Regions from separate parts of the Geodermatophilus sp. DSM 44513 genome, predicted to be linked through region 1. Evidence: riboswitches for the same ligand, from Rfam matches in the RefSeq annotation. Region 1 holds a riboswitch; each other region holds the start of a gene.

Region 1 (9,178 bases):
TGCGGTCGCCTCCCCGCTGTGGGTGGCCACCCTGGCCGCCGCCCTCGACCTGCCGGTGCGGGTCGCGGACTCCCCGGAGGGCACCGGCCTGGGCGCCTGCCTGCTCGGCCTGCACGCGCTGGGGGCGCTGCCGGACCTGGACGCCGCGACGGCGCTGGTCGCGGTGCACGACCCGGTGGAGCCCGACCCCGCCGACGCCGCGGTCTACCGGGAGCTGCGACCGCTGGTGGAGCGCTCGACCGAGGCGCTGACCGGCGTCCTCACCGCCCTGGACTCCGCGGACGACAGTCCGACCACCCCCGTCTGACCCCGACCCGCCTGGAGGAAGCCGTGCCCGAGGTCGAACCGGCGCTGGGAGCCGGCCCGCTGCTGCTCATCGCGGCGGCCGCGGTCGGCGTCCTGCTGTTCCTGATCATGAAGCTGAAGCTGCACGCGTTCCTGGCGCTGGTGCTGGTCAGCCTGCTGGTGGCGCTGGCCACCCGGATCCCGCTCGAGGACGTGGTCAGCACGCTGACCTCCGGCTTCGGGTCGACACTGGCCAGCGTCGCGCTGCTGGTCGGGCTCGGCGCGATGCTCGGCCGGCTGCTGGAGCACAGCGGCGGGGCGCAGGTGCTCGCCGACAGCCTGATCGGCCGGTTCGGCGAGCAGCGCGCGCCGCTGGCCCTCGGCGTGGCCGCGCTGCTGTTCGGCTTCCCGATCTTCTTCGACGCCGGCCTCGTGGTGTTCCTGCCGATCCTGTTCACCGTCGCCGCCCGGCTCGGTGGCTCGCTGCTGACCTACGGCCTCCCGGTGGCCGGCGCCTTCGCCGTCATGCACGCCTTCGTGCCCCCGCACCCCGGCCCGGTCGCCGCCGCCGAGCTGATCGGCGCCGACATCGGCCTGGTCCTGGTCTTCGGGCTGCTCGTCGGGCTGCCCACCTGGTACCTCGGCGGCTACCTGTTCGGCCTGTGGGCCGGCCGCCGCTACGACGTCGCGGTGCCGGACATCCTGAGCGAGGCCAAGCCGCTGGACGACACCCCCGACCCCTCGGTCGAGGGCACCTCCCCGGGCGTGGCCGCAGGCGCCGGAGGGCGGACCGGCACGGCCACCCGCCCGGCCCCGCCCCGCTTCGGCACCGTCGTCGGCATCCTGCTGCTGCCGCTCGTGCTGATCTTCCTCAACACCGGGCTGACCACGCTGGCCACCGCCGGCGCGCTGGAGGAGACCTCGCTGCTGGTGCGCACCGGCCAGCTGCTCGGCGCCACCCCGGTCGCCCTGCTGGTCACCGTGCTCGTGGCGATGGTCGTCCTCGGCGTGCGCCGGGGGGAGAGCGCCGGGCAGGTCGAGTCCATCGTGAACAGCGCCCTGGGCCCGGTGTGCGCGATCATCCTCATCACCGGCGCCGGCGGCATGTTCGGCGGCGTGCTGCGGGCCAGCGGCATCGGGACGGCGCTGGCCGACGTCCTCGGCGACATCGGGCTGCCGGTCATCGTCGCGGCGTTCGTCATCTCGGTGCTGCTGCGGGTGGCCCAGGGGTCGGCGACGGTGGCGCTGACCACCGCGGCCGGGCTCATGGCCCCGGTCGTGGAGGCGACCGAGGGGCTCTCCTCGGTCGACCTCGCGCTCATCGTCATCGCCATCGCCGGTGGCGCGACCGTGCTCTCGCACGTCAACGACTCCGGGTTCTGGCTGGTCAGCCGGTTCTTCCGGATGGACGAGAAGACGACGCTCAAGACCTGGACGGTGATGGAGACCCTGCTGGGCACCATCGGCTTCCTCATCGCCCTGGTGCTGAGCCTGTTCCTGTGAGCGCCCCCGGCCCGGGACGTCCCGGTGCCGCGCCGCAGCTCCCGCAGGGCGGCCGACGCTGCGAGGTTCCTCACGGGACGGCTGGGGTCCGCGGGATTGTCACGGTCGGGTGACGCCCCTTACGGTGGCTCCCGTCCGGTCGGTCGTGTCCTCCCCGTCGGGGGAGCCCGGTCGGACGCCGCCGAGTCGCATCCGTCCCGCGGACGCGAGCCGGGGACCCACCGCACGTCTGGGGTGAATCCCGCCCGCGCGCACCCCGCGCGAGCCGGTAGGGCTGCTTCCCGCCCGAACCCGTCAGCTGACCCGGTAGGCGGCATCCGGAAGGAACGGAGCACTCCGCATGTCCCGCCCACGGGCCCTCGCGGTCCGCCGGTGCACCCGGCCGCACGCACCCCGCGTCCCCTCCCCGGCCTGCTGACCGGCACCTGACCGCGCTCGCCGGCAGACACCTCCGCCGGCGGCCCCGTGCACCGCCGCCCCCGGCCGCCCTCCCCGACGGGAGGAGCGGCCCCCGCGCGCCCTCTCGCCCCGGAGCTCCCTCCCCGATGGACACCCAGCACCTCCCGGCCGTCCCGGCCGACCAGCCCGCCACCCGTGCCGCCCGCCGCCGCTCGCGGCCGCCCGGCCGGCGCCCGGCCGTCCTGCTGGCCACCGCCGCCGCGGGCGCCGTCGTCGTCCACACCCTGCTCGGCGGCCCGCCGGCGGCCGAGGCGGAGCGCCCGGCCGAGACGGTCACCGCCTCGGTGAGCGTCGCCGAGCAGCTGGGCATCACCGCCGAGGCCGCGCAGCGGCCGCTGACCGCCCCGGCGCCCCCCGAGCTGGCCCCGCTGGAGGACCTCGCCGCCTCCCGCAGCGACCGCGCGGCCGCCGAGGCGCAGGCCGCGCAGGTCCAAGCCGCGGCCGAGCAGGCCGAGCGGGACCGCCTGGCCGCGGAGCAGGCCGCCGCGGAGAGGGCGGCCGCGGAGGCCGCCGCCCGGGAGGCCGCCGAGCGGGCTGCCGCCGAGGCCGCCGCCGAGGCCGCTGCCCGTGAGGAGGCCGCCGCCGCGGAGCGCGAGGCCGCCGAGCGTGAGGAGGCCACCCCCGCCGCGGCCGCCCCCGCCGCCGCGCCGAAGAGCTCCTCGTCCGCCGCGCCCAAGGGCTCCTTCAAGGAGTACGCGCTGGCGCAGGTCGGCAGCGCCGAGCAGTTCTCCTGCCTGGAGGAGCTGTGGGGCAAGGAGAGCGGCTGGAACCCCAATGCGCAGAACCCCACCAGCACCGCCTACGGCATCCCGCAGTTCCTCGACTCGACCTGGAAGAGCACCGGCATCGCCAAGACGTCGGACGGCTACCGACAGATCGACGCCGGCCTGGTCTACATCGAGAACCGCTACGGCAGCCCGTGCGGCGCCTGGTCGCACTCGCAGGCCAAGGGCTGGTACTGAGCAGGCCGGTCCAGCGCGTCAGCCGCGCGGGGCGTACATGATCAGGGCCACGCCGGCCAGGCAGACCAGGGCGCCGGCGACGTCGAAGCGGTCGGGTCGGTAGCCGTCCAGCACCACGCCCCAGGCCAGGCTGCCGGCGACGAACACCCCGCCGTAGGCGGCCAGGACCCGGCCGAACGCGGCGTCCGGCTGCAGGGTGGCGACGAACCCGTAGGCCCCGAGCGCCACCACGCCCAGGCCGATCCACAGCCAGCCGCGGTGTTCCCGGACGCCCTGCCAGACCAGCCAGGCACCGCCGATCTCCAGCAGGGCGGCGGCGAGGAAGAGGACGACGGAGCGGGCGACCAGCACGGCCGCATGCTCCCAGGCGGGTCGGCGTCCGGGTGCCGGAGCGTGGTGGACTGCCCGGCGTGACCGTGCGCCCCGTCCCGTCCGGCTTCGTGCGCGCGCACACCCAGGTCCGCCGGCCCTCGCTGGTGCCGGAGGTGCGGCTGCACGTCGCCGACGACGTCGTCGCGCTGTGGGAGGCCATGGAGGCCGCCGACGGCGGCGCGGGGGAGGCGCCGCCGTTCTGGGCCGCCGCCTGGCCCGGCGGCCAGGCGCTGGCCCGGTACGTGCTGGACACCCCGGCGGCGGTCGCCGGTCGGGCCGTCCTCGACCTGGGCTCGGGCAGCGGGCTGGTGGCGCTGGCCGCCCGCCTCGCCGGCGCCCGGTCGGTGCTGGCCAGCGACGTCGACCCGTTCAGCCGCACCGCGGTGGGCGTCAACGCCGGCCTCAACGGCGTGGCGGGGATCAGCGTCACCGGCGACGTCCTCGGCCGGGACCCGGTGGGCGCGGACGTCGTCCTGGCCGGCGACGTCTGCTACGACCGGGAGATGACCGAGCGGGTGCTGCCGTTCCTGGACCGGGCGCGGGCCCGCGGCTGCGCGGTGTACGTCGGCGACCCGGGCCGCCCCTACCTCCCGCACGACCGCTTGGAGGCGGTCGCGGTCTACGACGTCCCGGAGACCGAGGGCCCCGGCCCCCGGCGGACGACGGTCTGGCGGCTGCCCTGAGCGGAGCGGCCGCGGGCGGCACGGAGGGCCAGCAGGCCGTAGCCGACCAGGTTGGGCGCCAGCGCGACGGTGTAGATGCCGGCCTGGACGGCGGGGGCGGCCACGTCCAGGCCGAGCGGGCCGACGACGTGGTGGCCCAGGAAGCCGCCGGTGTAGGGCCCGGCACCGGCCCGCTCGCGCAGCGCCAGCTCCAGCTCGGTCAGCGGGCAGGGCGCGCCGGCCAGGTGCACCGCGAGGATCGCGGCGGACACCGGCGCGTGCAGCAGCAGCACCCGCGGCCGGCGCAGCGCGACCAGCGCGCCCGTGACCATGAGGACGACGGCGAGCGCGTGCACTCCCGCGACCAGGTGCGCCCACAGCACACCCCCAGGGTGGCACGCCCGACCCGTCCGGGCGGCCGCCCGCCGGCCGGCGGCCTCTCGCGCGCGGGAGTCCACGGGGGCGAGGATGGGCCCATGAGTGAGCAGGACCCCGCCGGCGCGGACCCCGGCCCGGGCAGCCGGGTGGGCCGGTCGGTGGAGGACTTCGTCGGCCAGCTGCGTGCCTTCAGCGACCGGGCGCGCGGCCTCGCCGCCGGCGCGGCCGGCGCCGTGCCGGTGTCGTTGCCGCGGCTGCCCTCGCCGCCCGGCGCGATGTCGGCCGCGCAGCTGCGCGCCATCGACCGGGCGGTGCGCAGCCAGCGGCAGCAGATCGCGGCGATGACCGCCCAGCTGCAGGCCTTCGACGAGCAGCTGGCCGTCTTCGAGCGGATCCTCGACCCGCTGGTGGAGTGGAGTGCCACCTGGGCGCGGCTGGAGGAGTCGGTGGCCGACCTGGTGCGCCGCCCCGGCGACCCCGACGGCCGCCCGCCGGCGGGCCCGCCCGGGACGCCGCCGTCCGGCACCGCCTGAGGGAGGACCGCCCGCGGCGGTCAGCGCTGGTCGCGGCGCAGCGGGTGGTCCGCGGGCACCTGCACCAGCACGATGCGGACGCCCTCGGGGTCGGCGACCCAGGCCTCGACCAGGCCCCACGGCTCGGTCCGCGGGCCGCGCAGCACCGCCGCCCCGGCCGCGGCCAGCCGGTCGACCTCGGCGGCCACGTCCCGCACCTGGACCCACAGCGCCATCCCGCGGGGTGGCTCGTCGCCGGGCCCGGAGACCTCCAGCAGGCCGTTGCCGAGGAAGAACACCACCCCCGGGTGCTCCGGCGGGCCGAACTCGCGGTGCACGGCCAGCCCCAGCACGTCGCGGTAGAAGGCCTGCGACCGCGCCGGGTCGACCGGGCGCAGCAGCACCCGGCTGCTCAGCACGTCCACCCGGCATCATGGGCCGTCGTGACCGCCGCCGCTGACGACCGCCGCCGGCTGCGGGCCGACTGTGCCTCCTGCGCGGGGTTGTGCTGCGTCGCGCCGGCGTTCGCCGCCTCGGCGGACTTCGCGGTCGACAAGCCGGCCGGGGTGGCCTGCCGGCACCTGCAGCGGGACTCCCGCTGCGGCATCCACGGCGAGCTGCGCGAGCGCGGGTTCCCCGGGTGCACGGTCTTCGACTGCTTCGGGGCCGGCCAGCAGAAGGACCCCCCGCCCCCCACCGCTCGCACGCTCGCAGCGGGCCCCTGCGGGCGGCCGGCGGCGTTCGGCGTGCAGCGGCTGCTGCACGAGCTGCTCTGGTACCTCGCCGAGGCCCTCGCCCTGGACGCCGCCGCGCCGCTGCACCGCGAGCTCGGCGCCCTCCGGGAGCGCGCCGGACGGCTCACCGCAGCGGCGCCCGCGGAGCTCGCCGCCGTCGACACCACCGTCCTGCAGGCCGAGGCCGGCGCGCTGCTGGGCTCGGTCAGCGAGCTGGCCCGCTCCGGCCTGCGGCCGCGCGGCCGGGACCGGCGCGGCGCCGACCTGGTCGCGGCCGACCTGCGGCGCCGGCCCCCCGCAGGGGCCCGCCGCGAGCGTGCGAGCGGTGGGGGGCGGGGGGTCCTTCGTCTGGCCGGGGCGCTGTTCCTCACCCGGCGCCAGGTCGCCGCCGCCCGCGGCGACGCCGCCACGGTCCTGCCCGACGGCCTGGAGCACCCGGCGCGCTGGGAGGCCACGTGACCGACGCCGAGCGGTGGGTGCAGCGGCACCGCGGCGGGGCGGCAGCGGCCGACGTCCTCGCGTTCGCCGACCGGCTGCCCGGGGTGACCGTGGCGGTGCTGACCGGCCGCTGGCGGGGTGCCGAGCTGCCCACCGGCCACCCCCTGGACGGGCTGCTCACCGCCCACGGCTGGTGGGGCAAGGAGGTCCTCGACGCCGACACCGTGCACCCGCTGCTGTTCCCCGACCGGTCCGGCCGGCCGCGCCCGGTCGACCCGACGCTCGCCCCGCTCGCCCTGCTGCACCGCCGTCCCGGGCCGGCCCGCAGCCGACCGGCCCGGCTGGCGTTCGCCGTCGCGCGCCCGCTGCTCACCACCCGCCGCCCCGCCGCCCGGCTGTGGCCGGTGGTGCACCGCGGCGTGCCCACGACCGCGCTGGTCTACGACCGGCTGCCGGTCGTCGACGTCTTCCGGCAGGTCACCCCGGACCTGCTGCTCGGGCTCATGGACGCCCGCGGCCGGCCGGACCGCTTCGCCTTCCTGCTCGAGCGGACCTAGCCGCCCGGCTCGTCCGGCCGCGGGCGGCGGCGCAGCAGGCCGGTCACCGAGCCGACCCGGTCGGTGGCCTGCCGCAGCCCGTGCACCAGCGGCAGCAGGTCCTCCGCGACGGTGCGCAGCGTCTCGGGCACGGTGTCGACCACCGGGTCGTCGAGCACCCGCCCGACGCGCTCCAGGCCGGGCCGCAGCGCCCGCACCGGCTCCTCCAGCTCCTCGACCAGGCCCTCCAGCCGCTCGGCGGTCCGCTGGGCGGACGCGACGGTCTCGGTGGCCACCCGGGTGGCCGCGATCAGCTCCCGGACGGCGGTGTTCAGCTCGGCCATGGTGCGGGGCAGCTGGGCCAGCGCCTCGGTCTGCTCGCGCAGGACGTCGACCAGGTCGGACAGCCCCGGGATGCGGGGCAGGCCCAGGCCGCGGAAGGGGTCCACCGGCCAACCGTGGGGGACGGCGGCCGCCCCCGCAACCGGCTACAGCGCCTTGAGGATGTCCTCCACCCGGACGCGGGCGTCCCCGAAGAGCATGCGGGTGTTCTCCCGGAAGAACAGCGGGTTCTGCACGCCGGCGTAGCCGGTGCTCATCGACCGCTTGAACACCACGACGTGCTCGGCCTCCCACACCTGCAGCACCGGCATGCCGGCGATCGGGCTGCCCGGGTCCTCCAGCGCGGCCGGGTTGACCGTGTCGTTGGCGCCGATGACCAGCACGACGTCGGTCTTGGCCAGGTCGTCGTTGATCTCGTCCATCTCCAGGACGACGTCGTAGGGGACCTTCGCCTCGGCCAGCAGCACGTTCATGTGCCCGGGCAGCCGGCCGGCGACCGGGTGGATGCCGAACCGCACCTCGATGCCCTTCTCGGTGAGCGTGCGGGTCAGCTCGGCGACCGGGTACTGCGCGTGGGCCACCGCCATCCCGTACCCGGGGGTGATCACCACCGACCGCGCGTCGCGCAGCAGCTCGGCGACCTCCTCGGCGGTGGTCTCGGTGTGCACGCCGTCCTCGGTGCCGGAGGCGGTGCTGCCCTCGTTGCCGAAGCCGCCGGCGATGACCGACAGGAAGGAGCGGTTCATCGCCCGGCACATGATCCAGGACAGGTAGGCACCGGAGGAGCCGACCAGGGCGCCGGTGATGATGAGCAGGTCGTTGTCCAGCAGGAAGCCCGACGCGGCCGCGGCCCAGCCCGAGTAGCTGTTGAGCATGGACACGACGACCGGCATGTCGCCGCCGCCGATGGAGGCGACCAGGTGCCAGCCCAGCGCCAGGGCCAGCGCGGTCACCGCGAGCAGCAGGCCGAGGGACGGCGTGGCGACGAAGGCGACGGTGAGCGCGGCGAAGGCGACCAGCGCGCCCAGGTTGAGCCAGGTGCGCCCGGGCAGCATCAGCGGGTTGCTCTTGATCCGGGCGGACAGCTTGAGGAAGGCGACGACCGAGCCGGTGAGGGTGACCGCGCCGATGAAGACGCCGATCGCCACCTCGGCGGAGTGGATGCCGAGCAGCTCGGCGGGCACCTCCTCCTGCTCGCCCGGGCGGGCCTCCACCGACAGGTAGCCGTTCCACCCGACCAGGACCGCGGCCAGGCCGACGAAGCTGTGCAGCAGGGCGATCAGCTCGGGCATGCCGGTCATCTCGACGCTGCGGGCCCGCCACAGCCCGATCGCGGCCCCGCCGGCCATGGCCACGACGATCAGCCCGACGGCGGCGGCCGAGATGCTCTGCGCGGCCAGCCCGACGGTGGCGGCCAGGGCGACCGCCATGCCGGCGATCCCGGCGGCGTTGCCGGACTTCGCCGTCTCGTGGCGGGACAGGCCGGCCAAGCTGAGGACGAACAGCAGCGCGGCGACGACGTAGGCGGCGGCCGCGGCGGACGTGGTGGTCACCGGTCAGCGCTCCCTGCTCGTGACGGGGGTGGCGCTGAGGGCCGGGGTGGCGCGGGCCGGGCCGCGGGTGAACATGGCGAGCATACGGCGGGTCACCGCGAAGCCGCCGAATACGTTGATGCTGGCGACCAGGACGGCGATCGTGGCCAGCACCGTCACCACGGCGCTGGTGTGGCCGACCTGCAGCAGGGCGCCGACCACGATGATCCCGGAGATCGCGTTGGTGACGCTCATCAGCGGCGTGTGCAGCGCGTGGTGCACGTTGCCGATGACGTAGAAGCCCACGACGACGGCCAGCGCGAACACCGTCAGGTTGCCGATCAGCTGGCTCGGCGAGGCGGCGGCCAGCAGGAACAGCAGCAGCGCCGCGACGCCCACGACGGCCGCGGTGCGGGTGGGGGAGCGCGGTTCCCGGACGGCCGGCGTCGCGGCGGGGCGGGGC
Region 2 (9,178 bases), 180 kb from region 1:
ACGCCTCGCCCACCGACTGACCGCCCGTGCGGGTGGCCCCACTGCAGGGTCCCGCCGCGAGCCAGCGAGCAGCGGGGTCCTCCTTCAGCGGACCCGCAGCAGCACCTTGCCGGTGGCGCGGCGCTCGTCGAGCTCGGTGACCGCGGCGGCCGCGTCGGCGAGGTCGTGCACCGACCCGAGCACCGGGTCCAGCGCGCCGCGCTCCAGCAGCGGCGCCAGCTCGCGCCACTGCTCCTGCACGTAGCCGGGCTCGCCGGTCCAGAAGGCGCCCCAGCCCACCCCGACCACCGAGACGTTGTTCAGCAGCAGCCGGTTGACCCTGACCGTGGGGATCTCCCCGCCGGTGAAGCCCAGCACCAGCAGCCGTCCCTCGCGGGCCAGGCTGCGCAGCGAGTCGGTGAACCGGTCGCCGCCGACCGGGTCGGCGACGACGTCCACGCCGCGCCCCCCGGTGAGCTCCTTGACCCGCGGCAGGAACCCGTCGGCGAGCACCACCTCGTCGGCGCCGGCGGCCCGCGCCGCCGCGCCCTTGGCCTCGTCGGACACCACGGCGAGCACCCGCGCCCCGTAGGCCTTGGCCAGCTGGGTGCCCGCCGTGCCCAGGCCGCCGGCCGCGCCGTGCACCAGCACCGTCTCCCCGGCCTGCAGCCGGCCGCGGCGGGCCAGCGCGAAGTGCATGGTCAGGTAGTTCATCGGCAGCGCCGCACCCTGCTCGAAGGAGACGGCGTCGGGCAGCGGGAAGACGACGCCGGGGTCCACGGCCACCACCTCGGCGAACCCGCCGACGCCGGGGAAGGCCGCCACCCGCTGGCCGGGCCGCAGGCCGCTGCCCTCCGGGGCGCTGCGCACCGTCCCGGCCACCTCGCTGCCCGGCACGAACGGCAGCTCCGGCTTGAGCTGGTACTGCCCGCGGCTGAGCAGCACCTCGGGGAAGGTGACGCCGGCGACGTGCACGTCGACCAGCACCTCGCCGTCGGCCCCCGCGGGTGCGGGGACGTCGACGACGGAGATGGCCGAGGGGCCGTCGAGGGTGGCGATCTGGGCGGCGCGCACGGGACCTCCTGCACGGGGGGACGACGACCGCGCGAGCTTGTCAGAGGCCGGGACCGCCGTCGCGCCGGGTCCGCGGGCAGCGTGCTGCTCAGGCCCCCAGCTGCTCAGGACCCCCGGAGCTCCCCGAGCGTCGGGTAGGACGGCTGGGCGCCCCGCCGCCGGACCGCGTGCGTGCCGACGGCGACGGCCGTGCCGGCCGCGGCCACCAGGTCCACCCCGGCCGCCAGCTGCGCCGCCGTCGCGCCCACGAACGCGTCACCGGCACCGGTCGTGTCGACCACCTCCGCCGCTGCGGCCGGCAGGTGCGCCGGGCCGGGGGCGCCCCCGCCTGGGTGCACGACGGCGCCCGCGCCGCCCACCGTGACGACGACGGAGCGCGCGCCCGCCGCGACCAGCCGGGTGGCGAGTGCCGAGGCCAGGGCGACCACGTCCCGGTCCGGCGGGGGCTCCTCGCCGCCGAGGAGCCGCAGCGCGGCACCCGCCTCGTGCTCGTTGACCACCAGCGGGTGCGCGGTCCGGACGACGTCGGGGTCCAGCGGGACCGCCGGGGCGAGGTTGAGGACCACCCGGGCCCCGGCGGCGTCGGCGGCCCGGGCCACGGCCTCGGTGGTCGCGCGGGGCAGCTCGCCCTGCAGCACCAGCACCGTGTCCGGGCCGAGCGGGGGCAGGCGCGCCACGACGTCCGGGCCCACCGCGGCGTTGGCGCCCGGCACGACCACGATGGTGTTCTCGCCGTCGGCCGCCACCGTCACGACGGCCAGCCCGGTCGGCCCGGGGACCGCGGCCACGGCCGTCAGGTCGACCCCGGCCGCGCGCAGCTCCACCAGGGCGGCCTCGGCGTTCGGGTCGGATCCGACGGCCCCCACGAGGGCCACCCGGGCACCCAGGCGCGCCGCCGCCACCGCCTGGTTGGCCCCCTTGCCGCCGGGCAGCACCGCCCCGCCGTCGCCGAGGACCGTCTCACCCGGGGCCGGGTGCCGCTGCACGGTGACGACCAGGTCGGCGTTCACCGACCCGACGACGACCACCCGTCCCCCGGTGCGAGGACCGGCGTCGCCGGGCGGGGAGGGGGCCGGGCTCACCGGGGACGCGGACGTGCGGCCGTCAGGCGCCGAGCAGCTGCCGCAGCCGGCGGGCGGGCGGGCCGACGACGCGCAGCGTCAGCCGCAGCGGCAGGGTCACCACGACCGACCCCACCCGGACGCCGAGACGCCACAGGTCCGCGTAGTCCGGGGGCCGGGGCGTGGTGGTGGGCGTCGTCGGAGCCGGCGGTTCCGTGGCCCGCGGTGCCGCGGGCGGCGGCGGCGTCGCCGGGACGATCAGGTCGACCGTCGTCCGGCGGCGGGGGTCGCGCAGCGACGCGAAGGAGGGGATGGCCGGCGCGGCGGGGGACTCCCGCTCCTCCGGCGACGGTGACCGCGACGGTGCCGGTGCGGCGTGCAGCCGGCCGGGCGGCTCGGGGACGACGCGCCGGATCGCGGCCACGCTGCCCGGGCCCAGCCCGTCCACCGCGGTCAGCTCCGCCCGGGTCAGGGTGGCCAGCTGGGCGGTCGTGGTGATCCCGGCCCGGGTCAGTGCGGTCACCGCGCGGGTGGGCAGGCCCAGCTCGGTGATGGTCCCCGCGGGCCCGGTCCCCGGCGACGTGGTCGGCATGGCGTCCAACCTAGGGCGCCTCGCCGGAGGGCACCGGCCCGGGCCCCTGCTGCAGGATGCCCACGCACCCCGTACCCCGCACCCCGCACCCCGCACCCGACCCCGAGGACCGCCGATGACCGCCGCCCGTCCCCAGCCCGTGCACGCCGAGGGCACGCTGTCCTCCGGCCAGTACCACCAGGCGTGGACGGTCACCGACCCCGTGGGCGCCGTCGTCCTGGTGCACGGCGCCCACGAGCACAGCGGCCGGTACGCACACGTCGCCGAGCGGCTGGCCGCGGCCGGGTACGCGGTGCACGCCGCCGACCACCCCGGGCACGGCCGCTCGCCGGGCCGCCGGGGTGACATCGGCAGCATGGCCGCCACCGTCGCCGGCGTCGCGGAGCTGGTGCGGCACGCGGGGGAGCAGCACCCCGGCGTCCCGCTGTTCGTCTACGGGCACAGCCTGGGCGGGCTGGTCGCCCTGCAGTACCTGACCGGGACGCCGGACGCCCGCGTCGCCGGTGCGGTGCTGTCCGCGCCGGCGCTGGACACCAGCGCCGCGAGCCCCCTCCAGCGCGCCGTGGCGCCGCTGCTGTCCCGCCTGCTGCCCGGCGCCGGGGTGCTGCAGCTGGACGCCGAGGCGGTCAGCCGGGACCCGGAGGTGGTGCGCGCCTACCGCACCGACCCGCTCAACCACACCGGCAAGATGGTCGCCCGCACCGGCGCGGAGCTCATGGCCACCGCGTTGGCCGTGCCCGGCCGGCTGCCCGCGCTGACCCTGCCGCTGCTCGTGCTGCACGGCACCGCCGACCGCCTGGTGCCGCCGGCCGCCAGCGAGGTCGTGCGGGCACACGCCGGCTCACCGGACCTCACGGTGCACACCTACGACGGCCTCTTCCACGAGCCGCACAACGAGCCCGAGCGCGACCGCGTCCTGGCCGACGTCGTCGCCTGGCTGGACGCGCACCGCGTCCGGAGGTGACGATCGACCCGTGGGGCGGGTGTGACGGACGGGACGGACGGAACGGTCCGACACGCCGCAGTGACCTGCGACCCGCCGTCCCGGGCGGAGAAAGTGACCTGGGTCACGGCGACAGTTCACATCACTGCACGTAGCGTTTTGTGTGCGCTCAGCTAAACAGGAGAGCGCGGCGCCGGATCCGCCAAACCCTGCCCACCGGCTGCCACCCACTTCCCAGGGCAGGGGTGGGGGACCCACGACCACGGCGCGCTGCACACCCGGCACGGCCGGGCGCGGCCGCCTCGGGGTGGAGCCGCGGAGAGCGGCCGGGCACCGATCGCCCGAACCCGACAGCTCACCTCGCCGGCGGAGATCGGAGACCCCATGCCCAAGCACTGCGCGCCCCGCTACGTCCGCACCCGGCAGGTCCTCGCCAAGGCGCCCGTCGCCGCCGGCGCCACCGTCGTCGGGATCGGCGTCCTCGGCGCACCGGCCCAGGCCGCCGTCACCCACGACTGGACCGGTGTGGCCCAGTGCGAGTCCGGCGGCGACTGGGACATCAACACCGGCAACGGCTACTACGGCGGACTGCAGTTCAGCCCGTCCACCTGGGCGGCCTTCGGGGGGACGGCGTTCGCCCCGCGCGCGGACCTGGCCACCCCCGCCCAGCAGATCGAGATCGCCGAGAAGGTCCTCGTCGGCCAGGGCATCGGCGCGTGGCCGACCTGCGGGAAGCGGCTGACCGACGGCACCACCCCGGCCGCCGCCACCGGGGCCGCCGCCGCCGGGGCCGCCGCCGCCGGGGCTGCCGCCGCCGGGGCTGCCGCCGCCGGGGCTGCCGCCGCCGGGGCGCCGGCCCCCGATTCCGTGGCCACCGACGAGGCCCCGGCCGCCACCACCGAGGGTGCCGACGCCGCCGACCACACCGTCGCGCGCGGCGACACCCTGGCGGGCATCGCCGCCGCCCACGGCCAGTCGTGGCGGGAGCTCTACCAGCGCAACGCGGCGGTCATCGGCGCCGACCCCGACCGCATCCGCCCGGGCCAGGTGCTGCGCACCGCCGGGTCCGCCGACGCGGCGGACACCGGTGGGCGGCACGCCTCCGGTGGCCGGCACGCCGCCGGCGGCTGGCGCGACGCCGGGACCGGCACCGGCCAGTGGCGCAGCACCGGGACGTCCGCCGTGGCCCCTGCCGCGGCCACCACCTCGACCGCTGCCACCGCCGTGACCCCGGCGGTCGGGGCGGCGCCGGCCCCGGTCGTCCAGGCGGCCGCCCCCGCGGTGCAGGCGGCGCCGACCCCGGCCGCCACCCCGGCCGCCACCCCGGCCGCCACGGCCACCGCGATCATCACCAACAGCGCCGGCCCGGTCCGGCCGCAGGTGCAGGCCGCCGCCGACCGGGTGGTCAGCGAGGTGCGCGGGGCCAGCCTGATCACCATCGGCGGCACGCGGGCCAGCGCGACCGACCCGAACGGCCACCCGGCCGGGCTGGCCCTGGACTACATGGTCGGCTCCGACGCCGCCCTCGGGGACGCGATCGTCGCCTTCCACCTCGAGCACTGGGAGGAGCTCGGCGTGGACTACGTCATCTGGCAGCAGCGGATCCTGACCTCGCCGACCGGTGCCTGGAAGGCGATGGCCGACCGCGGCAGCGCGACGGCCAACCACATGGACCACCCGCACGTGAACTACCGGGGCTGACCTCCCCGGCCCGGGGTGTGGTCAGAGCAGCCGGTCGAGGTCGTCGGGGCCCGGGCCGGTGCCGCCGGAGTCCGGCAGTGGCGAGGTCTCGGGCAGGTCCTCCCCGGGCGGCTCGGGCTCGACCGGCCCCTCGGCGTACAGGGTGTCCGGGTCCCGCGGGTCCATCTCGGTCATGGGTGGGGGGTGCCCGCCGCGGGCCCCGGGAACCGCCGGCCACGGCACCGGCCGGACCGCACGGACACCGGTTGCGGGACCGACCGGTCCGCCGCATGCTCTCCCCGGGCGGGGCCCTGGGAGGGACCCGGGTGCAGCCCCGCCCGCCAACTCCCGTCGCCCGCGCCGCCCGCCGTCCCCGGCGGTGCCGCGACGTGTCCTGCACCACGGTCGGCCCGCGGCCGATTGTCACGGCCGGGTCACGGCCCTATGGTGTCCGCGTCCGGTCGGTCGTCACCTCTGCACCACGCAGGCCCGAGCGGACGCCGCCGAGTCGCCCACCGGGCGAGCCGGGGACCCACCGCAGCACTGGGGTGAATCCGCTCCTGGACGCACGTCCGGGAGCCGTAGGGCCACTTCCCGCCCGAACCCGTCAGCTAACCCGGTAGGCGGCCACCGGAAGAACGGAGAGCCGCCGGATGGCGTGCCGCTGCCCTGCTCCACCCCGCCGGCCGCGCTCCCGGGTGCCCGCCCGCACCTGACCCCCGCCCGACCGCACGCCGCCGTCCGCGCCCCGGCGTCCCGCCGCCCCGGGTCCGAGCACCCCCGCTCGACCGGCACCGAGCCGTCTCCCCCCGGTGGTCCCCGGCGTCCCCGCACGGCCGCGGTCGGCCCTGCCCGCACCCCCTCCGCGGCGCCCGTGCGCCCGCACGGTCCCGCCGCGCCCCGACCCCGGAGAACCCGCACCCCCATGGACCGACCCACCCCGTCCCGAGGCCGCGCTGCCCGCCGCCTCCGCCTGCCCGCTCCCGTCCGCCGTCCGGCCGTCTACCTGGGGGTGGCCACGGCCGGCGCCGTCCTGGTCGGCGTCGTCGTCGGTGCCGAGCCGGCCGCCCAGGCCGAGGCCGTCCGGCCCGCCCCGGCGGAGACGGTCAGCGTCGCCCGGGCGCTGGGGCTGACCGGTGCTCCCGCACCCGTCGACGCGGTGCAGGAGCTGCAGCCGCTGCAGGACCTGGCCGCCAGCCGCAGCAGCCGCGAGGCCGCCCAGACCGCCGCCCAGCAGGCCCAGGCCGCCGCCGACCAGGCCGAGCTGGCCCGGCGGGAGGCCGAGGCCCGCGCGGCCGCCGAGGCCGTGGCTGCCGCGGAGGCCGCCGCCCGCGCCGCCGCCGAGGCCGCTGCCGCCGAGGCCGCCGCCGCGGAGGCCGCTGCCGCCGAGGCCGCCGCGCCGAGCCGGGCGGCGACGCCGTCCGCGGCGACGACGGCCCCGGCGGCACCGGCCGCGGCCGGTGCGGTCGCGAGGATCACCAACAACGCCGGGCCGGTGAAGCCCGTCGTCCAGGCGGCGGCGAACGCGGTCGTCAGCAACGTGCCCGGCGCCGCCGGGATCACCCTGGGCGGCACCCGGGCCAGCGCCGCCGACCCGGGCGGGCACCCCTCGGGCCTGGCGCTGGACTACATGGTCGGCTCGAACTCCGCCCTCGGGGACGCGATCGTGGCCTACCACGTCGCGCACTGGGAGGAGCTCGGCGTGGACTACCTCATCTGGGAGCAGCGGATGCTGTCCTCGCCGTCCGGCTCCTGGAAGGCGATGGCCGACCGTGGCAGCGCCACCGCCAACCACATGGACCACCCGCACGTGAACTACCGGGGCTGAGCCGCCCGGTCCCCGGCCGGCCTGGTTATCGCGGGTCCGGCCGGGGCAGGAGGGCACCGTGCCGAGCAGCCGTCCCGTCCCGCCGACCCTCGTCGACGCCAACCGGCTGTGGGTCGACTCCCGTGTCCGCGCGCTGGTGCAGCGCCGCGTCGAGGCGCCCGTCCTGCTCCGGCTGGGCGGGCCTGTCCCCGGGGGTCGGGTGCTGGAGCTGGGCACCGGGCGCCGCGGCACCGGCCTGCGCCTGGCGCTGGAGGTCTTCGGCGCCGCGCACGCCGACGGCGTGGAGCGGTACCCGGCCAGTGTCGCGGCCTGCCGGGCGGCGGTGCGCGACCTGGGCGCGCGGGTCGACGTGCGGGAGGGCGACGCCACCGCGCTGACCCTGCCGACGGCGTCCTACGACGCGGTGTTCGCCCACCACGTGCTGCACCACACCCCGGCCTGGCGCGACGTCGTCCGGGAGGCCGCCCGGCTGCTGCGCCCGGGCGGGCGGTTCTACTCGTGCGAGATGACGGCCCGCTTCGTGGACAGCCGGCCGCTGCGGGCGGTGTCCCACCACCCCGCCGACGGCGACCGGCCGACCCCGGACGGCCTCGCGGACGCCTGCCGGGCCGCCGGGCTGGGCGTCACCGGCCAGGAGACCCGGCTGGCCGGCTGCTGGACGGCGCTGGTCGCGACCCGGCCGTGAGCGCCGGCTCCCCGCCGGCCGCGACCGTCCGCACCGCGCTGGGGCTGCTGCGCCGGCACGCCGGCCCGGCCTACCTGGCCGCGCTGGCCGCCACGCTGGTCAACACCGTGCCCGACGTGGCCCGCCAGGTGCTGGTGCTGGACGACCCGCGGCTGGGCGCCGCGCTCGCCGTCGACGCCGTGGGGTTCGCGACCGGCCTGGTCGCCCAGCTGTGGGTGACCGGCGTCGTGGCCGCGCTGGCCGCCGGCGGGGGAGCGTCCTGGTCCGGCGCGCTGCGGCGCGGCACCGCCCTGGCGGTGCGGGCGCTGCGCGCGGCACCGGCCGCGGTGGCCGTGGGCGTGGTGCTCGGCGGGACGGTGTCCGCGCTGCTGACCCTGCCCGCCTCGGTGGCCGCCCTCGGCCCGGACGGGGTGCTCGGGCCGCTGGGCTCGCCGGGTGCCGGCGCCTTCACCGTCGCGACCGTCAGCGACGTGGTGGCCAGCGTCGTCACCCTGCCGTTCCTGGCATCGGTGCTGGTCGTCGCGGGCGGCGACCGGTTCACGGCGCGCCCCGGCGGGCAGTGACCGGCCATGACCAGCGAGTGGGACGTCACCCGCAAGACCGTCGGGACGCTGTCGATCTGGGTCGGGACCGCGGCGCTGTGCGCCCCGCGGGCGCTGCCCCGGCTGCTCGGGGCCGCGGAGGAGGGGACGCGGACCGACGTCCTGCTGCCGCTGCTGGTGCGCCTGACCGCGGCGCGCAACATCGCCATGGGCGCGGCGCTGCTGGTCACCCCGGCGCCCCAGGCCCGCCGCACCACCGAGGTGACGCTGCTGCTCACCGCGCTGGACGCCGCGGCGGTGCTCCTGGCCCGCCGCGGCCGCGAGGTGGCGCCACGCAGCGCGGTCACCTCGCTCGTGGTGCTCGGCACCGCCGCGGCCGGCGCCGTCCGCTGGCACCGCCGTTGAGGACCGGTCCGGTCAGTCGGCCGGCCGGTCGGCCAGGTCGGCGAAGGTGGTGCGCAGCTCGCGCTTGAGGATCTTGCCGCTGGCGTTCTTGGGCAGCCCGTCGACGACGGCGACGTAGCGCGGCGTCTTGTAGCCGGCCAGCCGCTCCCGGCAGAAGCCGACCAGCTCGTCGGGGTCCAGCCGCTGCCCGTCCCGGGGGACGACGACGGCGGCGACCGCCTCGATCCACCGGGGGTGCGGGATGCCGAAGACGGCGGTCTCCGCGACCGCCGGGTGCTGGTAGAGCACCTCCTCCACCTCGCGGCTGGCCACGTTCTCCCCGCCGGTCTTGATCACGTCCTTCTTGCGGTCGACCACGGTGATGTAGCCGTCCTCGTCCATCACACCCA
Region 3 (9,178 bases), 970 kb from region 1:
GGCGCGGCATATCGCTGGCGGAAGGCTGACCCAGTCGCCGATGATCGGCCGCATGTCCGCTGAGGAGATCTCCGGTGAGGCATTGTCGGCTCGGTGGACCCGGTCCACCGTCTACCGGGGACATGTGGATCGACCCGGACGACGACCCACGGGAGACTGTTATGGCCACCGGCGATGAACGCAGCCTGCTCCTGGACTACTTGCGTCGCTATCGCCTGACGCTGGAGATGAAGTGCGCGGACCTCGGCGCCGAGCAGCTCGCTTGCCGGTCCGTGCTCCCGTCGACGATGTCGCTGCTGGGGCTGGTGCGGCACATGAGCGAGGTCGAGCGACACTGGTTCCGCCGGAGATGGCCAGGCAGGATGCGCCGCGGCTGTACTGCACGGATGAGGACCCTGACCGTGACTGGAACGGCGCGGTCGCCGATACAGACGTCGTTGAGGAGGCCTGGCAAACCTGGCGGACCGAGGTCGCCTTCGCCCAACGCTTCGTTGCGGAAACGCCCGACCTCGACACGATGGGCTCCACGCAGGTCCAGCTGCGCGACGTCCTCGTTGACCTGATCGAGGAGTACGCACGGCACTGCGGGCATGCCGACTTGCTGCGGGAACGGATCGACGGTCGGGTTGGCCAGGAGCGCTTCGAGTTTGCGGACGCACCGTAGGCGGAACCATGGTCGGGCAACCTCTGGTGAGCCCGTTCAGCGATTCCCTTGTAGGACGACGGCTGTCGCTCGTCAGTCCCATCGACTGCTGCGCCGGGACTGGGGACATCTAGACGACGTCGATCAGAGGTCACCGATCACGAACAGGATGAGCTCAGGGATCCGGAACAAGTTCCAGCCCAGTCCGGTGGCACCAAGGACGACACCGGCGAGTGCGAGGTGCCATCTGACCCCACCACGAGCTCGAGCGCGACGCAGGCCCAACCAGCCCAGTACGACGGCCACCAAGCAGATGACCACTGCCGCGGCGACGCCGGTCCAGTACGCGACCTCCGTGGCACCGATCGGCGTGAGGACGAGGACCACGCCGACGATCCCGACCACGAGTGCCCACAGGGCAGCCTGATTGGACCAGGTGCCCGCGCTGGTCGCCGGCACAGCCATCGCACCTGCTGGCGACAACGCCGGATCCTGTTGCCCTGACACGGGCAGGTGTCCGCCTCGCCGGGTAGTGATGAGCAGCGTGGCCCCCGCGACGGTGCAGGGAATTGCGAGGAGGAACAGCAAGCCAGCCCCGATGTTGGCACCGTCCTCAGGCGCAGTGGTGACCACGGCAATCACGAAGACCAGCCACAGCAGGACCGCTACCGCGGTCAGGCCGATGCCCCATCGCCGAGCCGTGTCCACGTGACGATGTCCCATCCACTAGTTCAAGGCCACGGTCGGTGGCTGTCCGGCCAGTATGGGCGAGCGCACCCCAGACACGAGCGCATCTACGTTGGTCATACCCATCCGCATGACAGGTCTCCGCTGGTGGCCATGCCCACAACGCACTACCCTCAGTGAGCATCGCTCGCATTGACAGGCGTCCGGCCCGATCCTTATTGGAGCTGGATCCCTGTGCGATGACGGTGGAGCGATACTTCGGACCCGTTTCTGAAGGCGGCTTCACAGGCGGGTCCAGTTCGCATCCCTACGTCGCTCGTGGACGAGGTCGATGATTGACCAGCCACGATGAAGACGCAGACGGCCGTCACGGCCCAGTTGCGCGCGATAGCCGTGAACAATCCGAGGATGACGGCTGCAGCAACCAAGGCCCACCGCATGGGGGGTACACCACGCTGGCCGCTTCGTGTCCCCGAGGCTATTTCGGCCGAGTTTGCCCACGTAGCTCAACAGCGGTCCCCTCACCCGGTCGACGGAGCGCACCGCACGTGTGCCTAAGTGGGCCGCTCAGGGCGTGCCGCGCACAGGTCGCTGACATGGATGAACGAGGTTGTCGCTCCGGGGGGTGATCACAGAGAGTGCCTGCCGTGGTGACCCGGATCGGCTACGCCGCCTGTGCGCTGTCGGTGCTGGTCGGCTTCGTCGTCATGCTCGGCCTTGGAGTCCCCACGTTCGAGGAAGGGCGTGTGGCCCTCGGGCTCATCGTCATCGCATGCTCTGGCGTCGCGATCACCCTCGGGGTGGCTGGCGTGGTCCTCCTCTGGCGCAAGAGCGGCCGACCCGACTAACTCAGCGGCCATCTAACAGCTCTGCCTGACCCATCCGGGGACTGTCCTTGCATGGGCCGCTATGGGTCGCTTGCCTCGCGGTCGAGCCGCCGGCAACCCGCAGCCCCGCCCCGTAAGCCGAACCCTCACCGGTGTTGAGACAGGTCAGGACGTAGGCCAGGAGGCCGCCGTCCCACAAGACCCGCCCGGTGAGCCTTCCCGCACGGGGAGGACAACCGGGACACCCTGCCCGACGGTCGCAGCCTCGTCGTCCGGCAGCCGCCCAACGTCCACGCCACCGTGTCGCAAAGGACCGACTGACGGAAGCCGGTGCATCGCCCAGCTGAACGTCATCAGCACCGGTAGCCGAGAAGAACGCGCCTGCTCCCAGCTGAGGCCGTCACGGTGCGGCATTACACCTCCCGCGCCGGCGATCCCCACCGGCATCTGCACCTGCAGGTCAACGAGCGCGGCGCCGAATTGCGGGTCGCAGGCGACCGCGGCGTGCCCGATGCCGTTGATCGCGGCCAGGAAGTCACGCATGCCGACGGTGTGCAACCCGCGCCACCGCAAGCCTGCTGGTGGCCAGTGGCGCGAACGTCAAGGCGGTCCAGCGGATGCTCGGCCACGCCTCCGCGGCGATGACCCTCGACGTCTACTCCGGGCTCTTCGACGACGACCTGGGCGCCCTCGCGGAACGCATGGACGCCGCCCACCAGGCGTCTGTCACGAGACGTCACGGTGCGTAGTGTGGGCACCGTGTGGGCACGGGGCCCCCCGCCAAGATCGACGAGGATGCCACAAGCCGCTGACCTCGATGTTTACCGGTGGGGCGGGTGGGGCTCGAACCCACGACCCAGGGATTATGAGTCCCGTGCTCTGACCGGCTGAGCTACCGCCCCGCGTGTACCAGCCTGCCAGACGGCCCGACACCCCCTGTGGACGACGCCGTCCGGCATCCCCAGGTCCCCCTGCTGGGTGGCTGCCGTGTGCGGGATCACACCGATGGTCGGGCGTGACCGGCCATCAGCTGGGAATTTGGCGCTGCACGGGCGCCCCGCCTGTCCCGGTGGTCACCACAGTGCACACGGTTGCTGACACCGCGTGTCGGTGGCGGGGGTCGACGGCAAGCAGGCGCCCCGATCTCGTTACCCGACCGTGACCTGCCGGCCAGGGCCCGTGTACGTTTCCCGACGGCCCTGCCGGGCTCAGCTCCTCGGGAACCGAGGGCCTCGGCACGGCCACCGCCGAACCGCCGACGCCCTCCGGGGCCGAGGCGGACCGGGGACCCACCGAACCTCTGGGGTGAGTCCTGCCTGCGCTGAGGGAGTGCAGGGAGGTAGGGCGCCGTCCGGCCCGAACCCGTCAGCTAACTCGGTAGGCGGTCGCGAGGATGAGGAGACCCGTCGCCTTGGCGACCCTGCACCGCCTGCACACCGTGGTCCGCTGCGCCACGTCACCCCGCAGCCCCCTGCGCGCACCGCGCCGGGCCGCCGTCGTCGCCGCGGCGGTGGCCGGCCTGCTGGCCGCCACCCCCGTCGTCGCCGGCGCCGCCCCCGCCCCCGCCGAGGAGCAGGCCGCCCTCGCCGAGCAGGTCGCCGAGATCGAGGAGCAGGTGCGGGCCGCCGAGGAGCAGCTGCAGCGGATGACCGTGGAGGCCGAGGCGGCCGCCGACGCCGCGCTCGTCGCCCGGGCCCAGCTCGCCGCCGGCCAGGCCGAGGCCGAGCGGACCGCCGCGGAGCTCGCGGTCGCGCAGGCTGACGTCGCGGCCGCCGAGGAGGACATCGCCGACCTCGGCCGCGAGGCCTACATGGGCGCCGAGGACCGCTACGGCGACCTGCAGATGCTGCTCGACGCGCACAGCCCGACCGAGCTGCTGCAGCAGGCCGCCACCATGGAGGTCATCGGCGACCACCGGGCCGCCCGCCTGCAGGAGTTCCTCACCGTCGCGGCCCGCCTCGAGCAGGCCGACCGGGCCGCGCAGGCCGCCGTCGCCGCCCTGGACGAGCTGGCCCGCACCGCGGCCGAGGCCGAGCAGGCCGCCAACGCCCACCTCGCCCGGGCCCAGGCCGACTACGACGCCCGCGCGGCGGAGAAGGCCCGCCTGGAGGAGGAGCTGCGCGCGGCCGGCGAGCGGCTGCTCGCCGCGCAGGGTGCCGCCGACGCCGCTGCCGCGTGGGGCGCCCAGCAGGCCCAGCGGCAGCAGACCCTCGCCGTCACGTCGGGCGCCTCCTCCGGCATGCCGACCGCCGGCCGGGTCACCTCCTGCTACGGCCCGCGCTGGGGGACGATGCACCAGGGTGTGGACATCGCCGCCCCCATCGGCACGCCCATCCACGTGCCCGAGGACGGCGTGGTGCTGCAGGCCGGCGCGGCCAGCGGCTTCGGCCAGGCCGTCTACGTCCAGCACGGCGACGGGCAGATCACCCTCTACGGGCACGTCGACCAGTACTTCGTCAGCGCCGGGCAGGTCGTCTCGGCCGGCGAGCACATCGCCGACGTCGGCAACAAGGGCCAGTCCACCGGCCCGCACCTGCACTTCGAGGTGCACCGCGGCGGCCTCTACGCCAGCCGGGTGGACCCGATGCCCTGGCTGCAGGCGCGCGGCATCACCCTCGGCGGGGCCTGCTGAGCCGCTGATCGGCTGCGCCGGCACCCGGCGGCCGGCTCCGCCGGAGGCCACCCCGGGCGGGTGAGGCCGGTCAAGCCGGCACCCCGTCGGGCCGATGCTCCGTCCGTGGACGAGGGGCCGGACGGCGACGGCGGCGGTAGACGCCGCGGCGACCTGCGCCGGCCCCGGGCGGCGGTCCGCGCGGTCCTCTACCGCCAGCTGGCCACCGACGAGGACCGGGCCGCCTACTGGGTGCGCCACGTGCGGCTCGGCGTGGCGCTCACCGAGGTGACCGCCCTCGCCGTGGCCGGGTACGTGCTGATGACGCCGGGCACCCCCACGCGCACCGCCACGCTCATGGCGCTGGCCGTGGTCGCCGCCCTCGCCGCACCCCTGCTGCTCCTGCTGCCGCTGGCCGCGATGGTGCGCGGTCCCCGCGGCAGCCTGCTGTTCTACCTGTGGAGCCTCGCGGACACAGTGCTGGTCACCGTCGCCACCCGCGTGGACGGCGGTGCGTCCAGCCCGCTGTCGGTGCTGCTGTTCCTCCTCCTGGCCTTCATGGCCGTGGCCTACCCGCCGTCCGGGGTCGTCCTGATGGGCGCGGTCACGACCGGCGGCTACCTGCTGTGCGTCAGCGGCGGGCTGGGCTCCTCGGCCGTCTTCGTCGCGCTGGTCATGGCCACCTACACGCTGCTGTGCGCGATGGCCTCGGCCAACCAGTGGGAGGCGCAGGACCGGCAGGTGCTGCTGCTGCGCACCTCCGAGGTGCTCGCAGCCACCGACCCGCTGACCGGGTGTCTCAACCGGCGGGCCTTCCTGGACCGGCTGGGCTCCGCCGCGGCCGGCGCCGGCGGCCCCTGGGTGGTCTGCCTGGTCGACCTCGACGGCTTCAAGGGCGTCAACGACCGCAGTGGCCACGCCGCCGGGGACGCCGTCCTCCGCGAGGTCACCGCCGCGCTGGGGGTCGTGGTCCGGGAGACCGACACGGTGGCCCGGCTCGGCGGCGACGAGTTCGCCGTCCTGGCCCGCTCGACCGCGGCGGACGCCGCGTCACTCGCCGCGCGACTCCGCGACGCCGTGGCCGCCGTGGGCGCCCGCTGCGGGGTGACCGCCAGCGTCGGCGTCACCGAGGTGCGCGCCGGCGAGGCCGGGCACGAGGTGCTCGGCCGCGCCGACCAGGCCATGTACCGGGCCAAGAGCGCCGGCGGCAACCAGGTCACCGCGCTCACCCGGTGAGCCGGGGACCTGCGGGTCCTCCTCGGGTCGGCAGCGCTGTCCCACTACGCTCGGTGAGCGCGTTCCGCAACCGGACCGGTCGCCAGCGTGCCGATCGCGCGCCCGGGGCGTCGTTCCTGTGGACCGGCTGTGGGGTCGTTGTGGATCCGTGGACGGCAGCCCCCGACCCGTGGTGGGCCGCTGACCAGCGCGGAGGGTCGGTGGGTGGAACGGCCGGGTCACAGGTGACCCAACTGCACCGTCCGCACTGGCGCGATGGGGCGACCATCGTGCACACTGTCCCCGGGACTCCTGGTCCCGGATCGCCGAACACAGCGCGTCACCGAATCGATCGTCCGTTGGGGAAGACGAGACCGATCGAGTCGATGGAGGTGCCCCGTGCAGCGACGGTCTACCCAGGGTGTCGTCTTCGTGCACGCGTGCCCGAAGGCGCTCTGCCAGCACGTCGAGTGGGCGCTCGAGCGCGTCATCGGCGCGCCGGTCTCCCTGTCGTGGGCCGACCAGCCCGCGGCGCACGGGTCCTACCGTGCCGAGGTGGCCTGGACCGGCGCCCCCGGGACGGGCGCCAAGCTGGTCGCCGCGCTGCGCGCGTGGCCGATGCTGCGCTTCGAGGTGACCGAGGAGGCCAGCTACGGCAACGACGGGGAGCGGATGTCCTACGTGCCCGGCCACGGCGTCTTCCGCGCCCCCACGAGCGCCAACGGCGACCTCGTGGTGAGCGAGCAGCAGCTGCGCAACCTCGCCGCCAACGCCACGTCGATCGAGGCCTTCCGGCACGGGGTGGACGAGCTGCTCGGTGCCGCCTGGGACGCCGACCTGGAGGTCTACCGGCACGCCGGCGACGGCAGCCCGGTCACCTGGCTGCACCAGGTGGTCTAGTCCCTGCACCGGGCCCCGGCACCGGGGCCCTTGGTCACGATCCGACCACGACGGGGCAGCGCCCGGGGCCCTCTCGTCGTAGGCTCAGACCGGTCGTCCGGACGTCGACGGGGAAGCGGCGTCCGGACGACCATGCTCCTGCCACAGCGTCCCCTACAGCGGGATGTTGCCGTGTGCCCCGCGGCCGGGCGGTGCCGCCGCCAGCGCCTCCACCAGCCGCCGCCGGGTCCGCGCCGGGTCGACCACCTCGTCGACGACACCGATCTGCACGGCCCGGTCGACCCCGCCGGCGATCCGCTCGTGCTCGGCGGCCAACTGCGCGTGCAGCGCCTCCCGCTCCCCGGAGGGCACGGCGGCCAGCCGCTTGCGGTGCAGGATGCCGACGGCGGCCTTGGCGCCCATCACCGCGACCTCGGCGCCCGGCCAGGCGAGCACCGTCGTCGCGCCCAGCGAGCGGGCGTTCATCGCGATGTAGGCCCCGCCGTAGGACTTGCGGGTCACCAGCGTCACCCGGGGCACCACCGCCTCGGCGAAGGCGTGCAGCAGCTTCGCCCCGCGGCGCACCACGCCGTCCCACTCCTGGCCGACGCCGGGCAGGTAGCCGGGCACGTCGACCAGTACCACCAGCGGGACGCCGAACGCGTCGCAGGTCCGCACGAAGCGGGCCGCCTTCTCCGCCGACGTGGAGTCCAGGCAGCCGCCCAGCCGCAGCGGGTTGTTGGCGACCACCCCGACGGTGCGCCCGGCCAGCCGGCCCAGCGCGGTGACGACGTTGGGGGCCCAGCGGGCGTGCAGCTCCAGCGGCGGGCCGTCGAGGACGGCGGCCACCAGCGGCTTGACGTCGTAGGCGCGGTTGGCCTGCTCGGGCAGCAGTGCGCGCAGGTCGACGTCCGGGCCGGTACCCGCGAGGTCGAGCGTGCCCTGTGCGGCCAGCAGGTCGACCGCCTGCCGCGCCGCGTCCAGGGCCGCCTCCTCCGAGGCGGTGACCACGTGCACGACCCCGCTGCGCCGGCCGTGGGTGTCCGGGCCGCCGAGGCTCTCCATGTCGACGTCCTCGCCGGTGACCGAGCGGACGACGTCCGGCCCGGTGACGAACACCCGCCCGGCCGGGCCCATGACCACCAGGTCGGTCAGCGCCGGGCCGTAGGCGGCGCCGCCGGCCGCCGGGCCCAGGACGACGGAGACCTGCGGCACCCGCCCGGAGGCCCGCACCATCGCCGCGAACACCTCGCCCACCGCGTGCAGCGCGCTGACGCCCTCGGCCAGCCGCGCGCCGCCGGAGTGCCAGATGCCGACCACCGGCACCCGCTCGCGGACCGCGGCGTCGATGGCGTCCACGACGTGCCGGCAGCCGTCGACGCCCATGGCGCCGCCCATGACGGTGGCGTCGGTGCAGTAGGCGATCGTCGGGGTGCCCGAGACCGTCCCGCGGGCCGCGACGACGCCGGAGGTGTCGCGCGGCCCCAGCAGCGACAGCGAGCCGGGGTCGAGCAACCGCGCCAGGCGGTCGGCGGGGTCGCGTGGGTCGACGGTGGTCGGTGCAGCGGCGTGCAGCGTGGTCATCGGACCCCTCCGGGCCGGGACGTGCGGGATCGGCCCGGGGGGACGGCGTCCGACCGGGCGGGGTGGGTGGGTCCTCCGGGGGCTACGCGGTGGTGAAGACCAGCGCGATGTTGTGGCCGCCGAACCCGAAGGAGTCGTTGACCGCGGCGCCGAACCGGGCGTGCCGCGGCTCGCGGCGCACGATGTCCAGCGCCTGGACGGCGGCGTCGTCGTCCGGGTCGTCGAGGTTGGCGGTGGCCGGCACGACCTGCTCGCGCAGCGCCAGGATGGTGAACACCGACTCCAGCGCACCGGCCGCGCCCAGCAGGTGCCCGGTCTGGCTCTTGGTGGCCGTCACGAGGGTGTGCTCGCCGATGGTGTCCCGGATGGCCGCGGCCTCCGCGGTGTCGCCCACGGGCGTGGACGTGGCGTGCGCGTTGACGTGGCCGATGTCGGCGGCGCTGAGCCCCGCGTCGCGCAGGGCCGCCGCGATCGCCCGGCCGGCCCCCTCGCCCTCGGGGTGCGGGGCGACCAGGTCGTAGCCGTCGGCGGTGCCGCCGGCGCCGGCGAGGCGGGCGTGGATCCGGGCGCCGCGGGCGCGGGCGGCGTCCCCGCGCTCGAGCACCAGGGCGGCGGCGCCCTCGCCGAGCACGAAGCCGTCGCGGGCCTTGTCGAAGGGCCGGGAGGCCCGCCCCGGCTCGTCGTTGCGGGTGCTCATGGCGCGCATGGCGGCGAACCCCGCCATCGGCAGCG

Evidence for each region. Region 1 has a riboswitch for cyclic di-AMP ahead of RTG05_RS12475 (aggregation-promoting factor C-terminal-like domain-containing protein). Riboswitches for the same ligand answer to the same signal wherever they lie in the genome.
Region 2: linked by a shared signal. The riboswitch ahead of RTG05_RS11540 (VldE C-terminal domain-containing protein) and the one ahead of RTG05_RS12475 (aggregation-promoting factor C-terminal-like domain-containing protein) in region 1 are both predicted to bind cyclic di-AMP.
Region 3: linked by a shared signal. The riboswitch ahead of RTG05_RS07810 (M23 family metallopeptidase) and the one ahead of RTG05_RS12475 (aggregation-promoting factor C-terminal-like domain-containing protein) in region 1 are both predicted to bind cyclic di-AMP.

The regions. Positions count from the first base shown of each region.
Region 1 covers NZ_CP135963.1:2,571,875-2,581,052, reverse strand. The annotation lists gene RTG05_RS12485 (gluconokinase) at 1-307, shown strand, start outside; gene RTG05_RS12480 (GntP family permease) at 331-1,788, shown strand; cyclic di-AMP (ydaO/yuaA leader) riboswitch at 1,958-2,117, shown strand; gene RTG05_RS12475 (aggregation-promoting factor C-terminal-like domain-containing protein) at 2,334-3,209, shown strand; gene RTG05_RS12470 (YnfA family protein) at 3,228-3,560, opposite strand; gene RTG05_RS12465 (class I SAM-dependent methyltransferase) at 3,620-4,264, shown strand; gene RTG05_RS12460 (DUF2784 domain-containing protein) at 4,201-4,626, opposite strand; gene RTG05_RS12455 (hypothetical protein) at 4,720-5,154, shown strand; gene RTG05_RS12450 (VOC family protein) at 5,175-5,558, opposite strand; gene RTG05_RS12445 (pentapeptide repeat-containing protein) at 5,577-6,326, shown strand; gene RTG05_RS12440 (GXWXG domain-containing protein) at 6,323-6,862, shown strand; gene RTG05_RS12435 (hypothetical protein) at 6,859-7,290, opposite strand; gene pntB (Re/Si-specific NAD(P)(+) transhydrogenase subunit beta) at 7,330-8,736, opposite strand; gene RTG05_RS12425 (Re/Si-specific NAD(P)(+) transhydrogenase subunit alpha) at 8,740-9,178, opposite strand, start outside.
Region 2 covers NZ_CP135963.1:2,390,082-2,399,259, reverse strand. The annotation lists gene RTG05_RS11575 (hypothetical protein) at 1-20, shown strand, start outside; gene RTG05_RS11570 (NADPH:quinone oxidoreductase family protein) at 85-1,053, opposite strand; gene RTG05_RS11565 (ribokinase) at 1,158-2,135, opposite strand; gene RTG05_RS11560 (DNA-directed RNA polymerase subunit alpha C-terminal domain-containing protein) at 2,158-2,706, opposite strand; gene RTG05_RS11555 (alpha/beta hydrolase) at 2,822-3,670, shown strand; gene RTG05_RS11550 (LysM peptidoglycan-binding domain-containing protein) at 4,034-5,350, shown strand; gene RTG05_RS11545 (hypothetical protein) at 5,372-5,524, opposite strand; cyclic di-AMP (ydaO/yuaA leader) riboswitch at 5,821-5,971, shown strand; gene RTG05_RS11540 (VldE C-terminal domain-containing protein) at 6,255-7,157, shown strand; gene RTG05_RS11535 (class I SAM-dependent methyltransferase) at 7,216-7,842, shown strand; gene RTG05_RS11530 (hypothetical protein) at 7,839-8,405, shown strand; gene RTG05_RS11525 (hypothetical protein) at 8,412-8,789, shown strand; gene RTG05_RS11520 (acyl-CoA synthetase) at 8,802-9,178, opposite strand, start outside.
Region 3 covers NZ_CP135963.1:1,602,510-1,611,687, forward strand. The annotation lists partial or broken gene RTG05_RS07780 (DinB family protein) at 228-664, shown strand; gene RTG05_RS07785 (hypothetical protein) at 788-1,351, opposite strand; gene RTG05_RS07790 (hypothetical protein) at 1,978-2,178, shown strand; partial or broken gene RTG05_RS22350 (relaxase domain-containing protein) at 2,551-2,628, shown strand; gene RTG05_RS07800 (hypothetical protein) at 2,739-2,906, shown strand; tRNA gene RTG05_RS07805 (tRNA-Ile) at 2,986-3,059, opposite strand; cyclic di-AMP (ydaO/yuaA leader) riboswitch at 3,393-3,554, shown strand; gene RTG05_RS07810 (M23 family metallopeptidase) at 3,569-4,789, shown strand; gene RTG05_RS07815 (GGDEF domain-containing protein) at 4,895-6,004, shown strand; gene RTG05_RS07820 (DUF3145 domain-containing protein) at 6,383-6,883, shown strand; gene RTG05_RS07825 (acyl-CoA carboxylase subunit beta) at 7,037-8,446, opposite strand; gene RTG05_RS07830 (beta-ketoacyl-[acyl-carrier-protein] synthase family protein) at 8,529-9,178, opposite strand, start outside.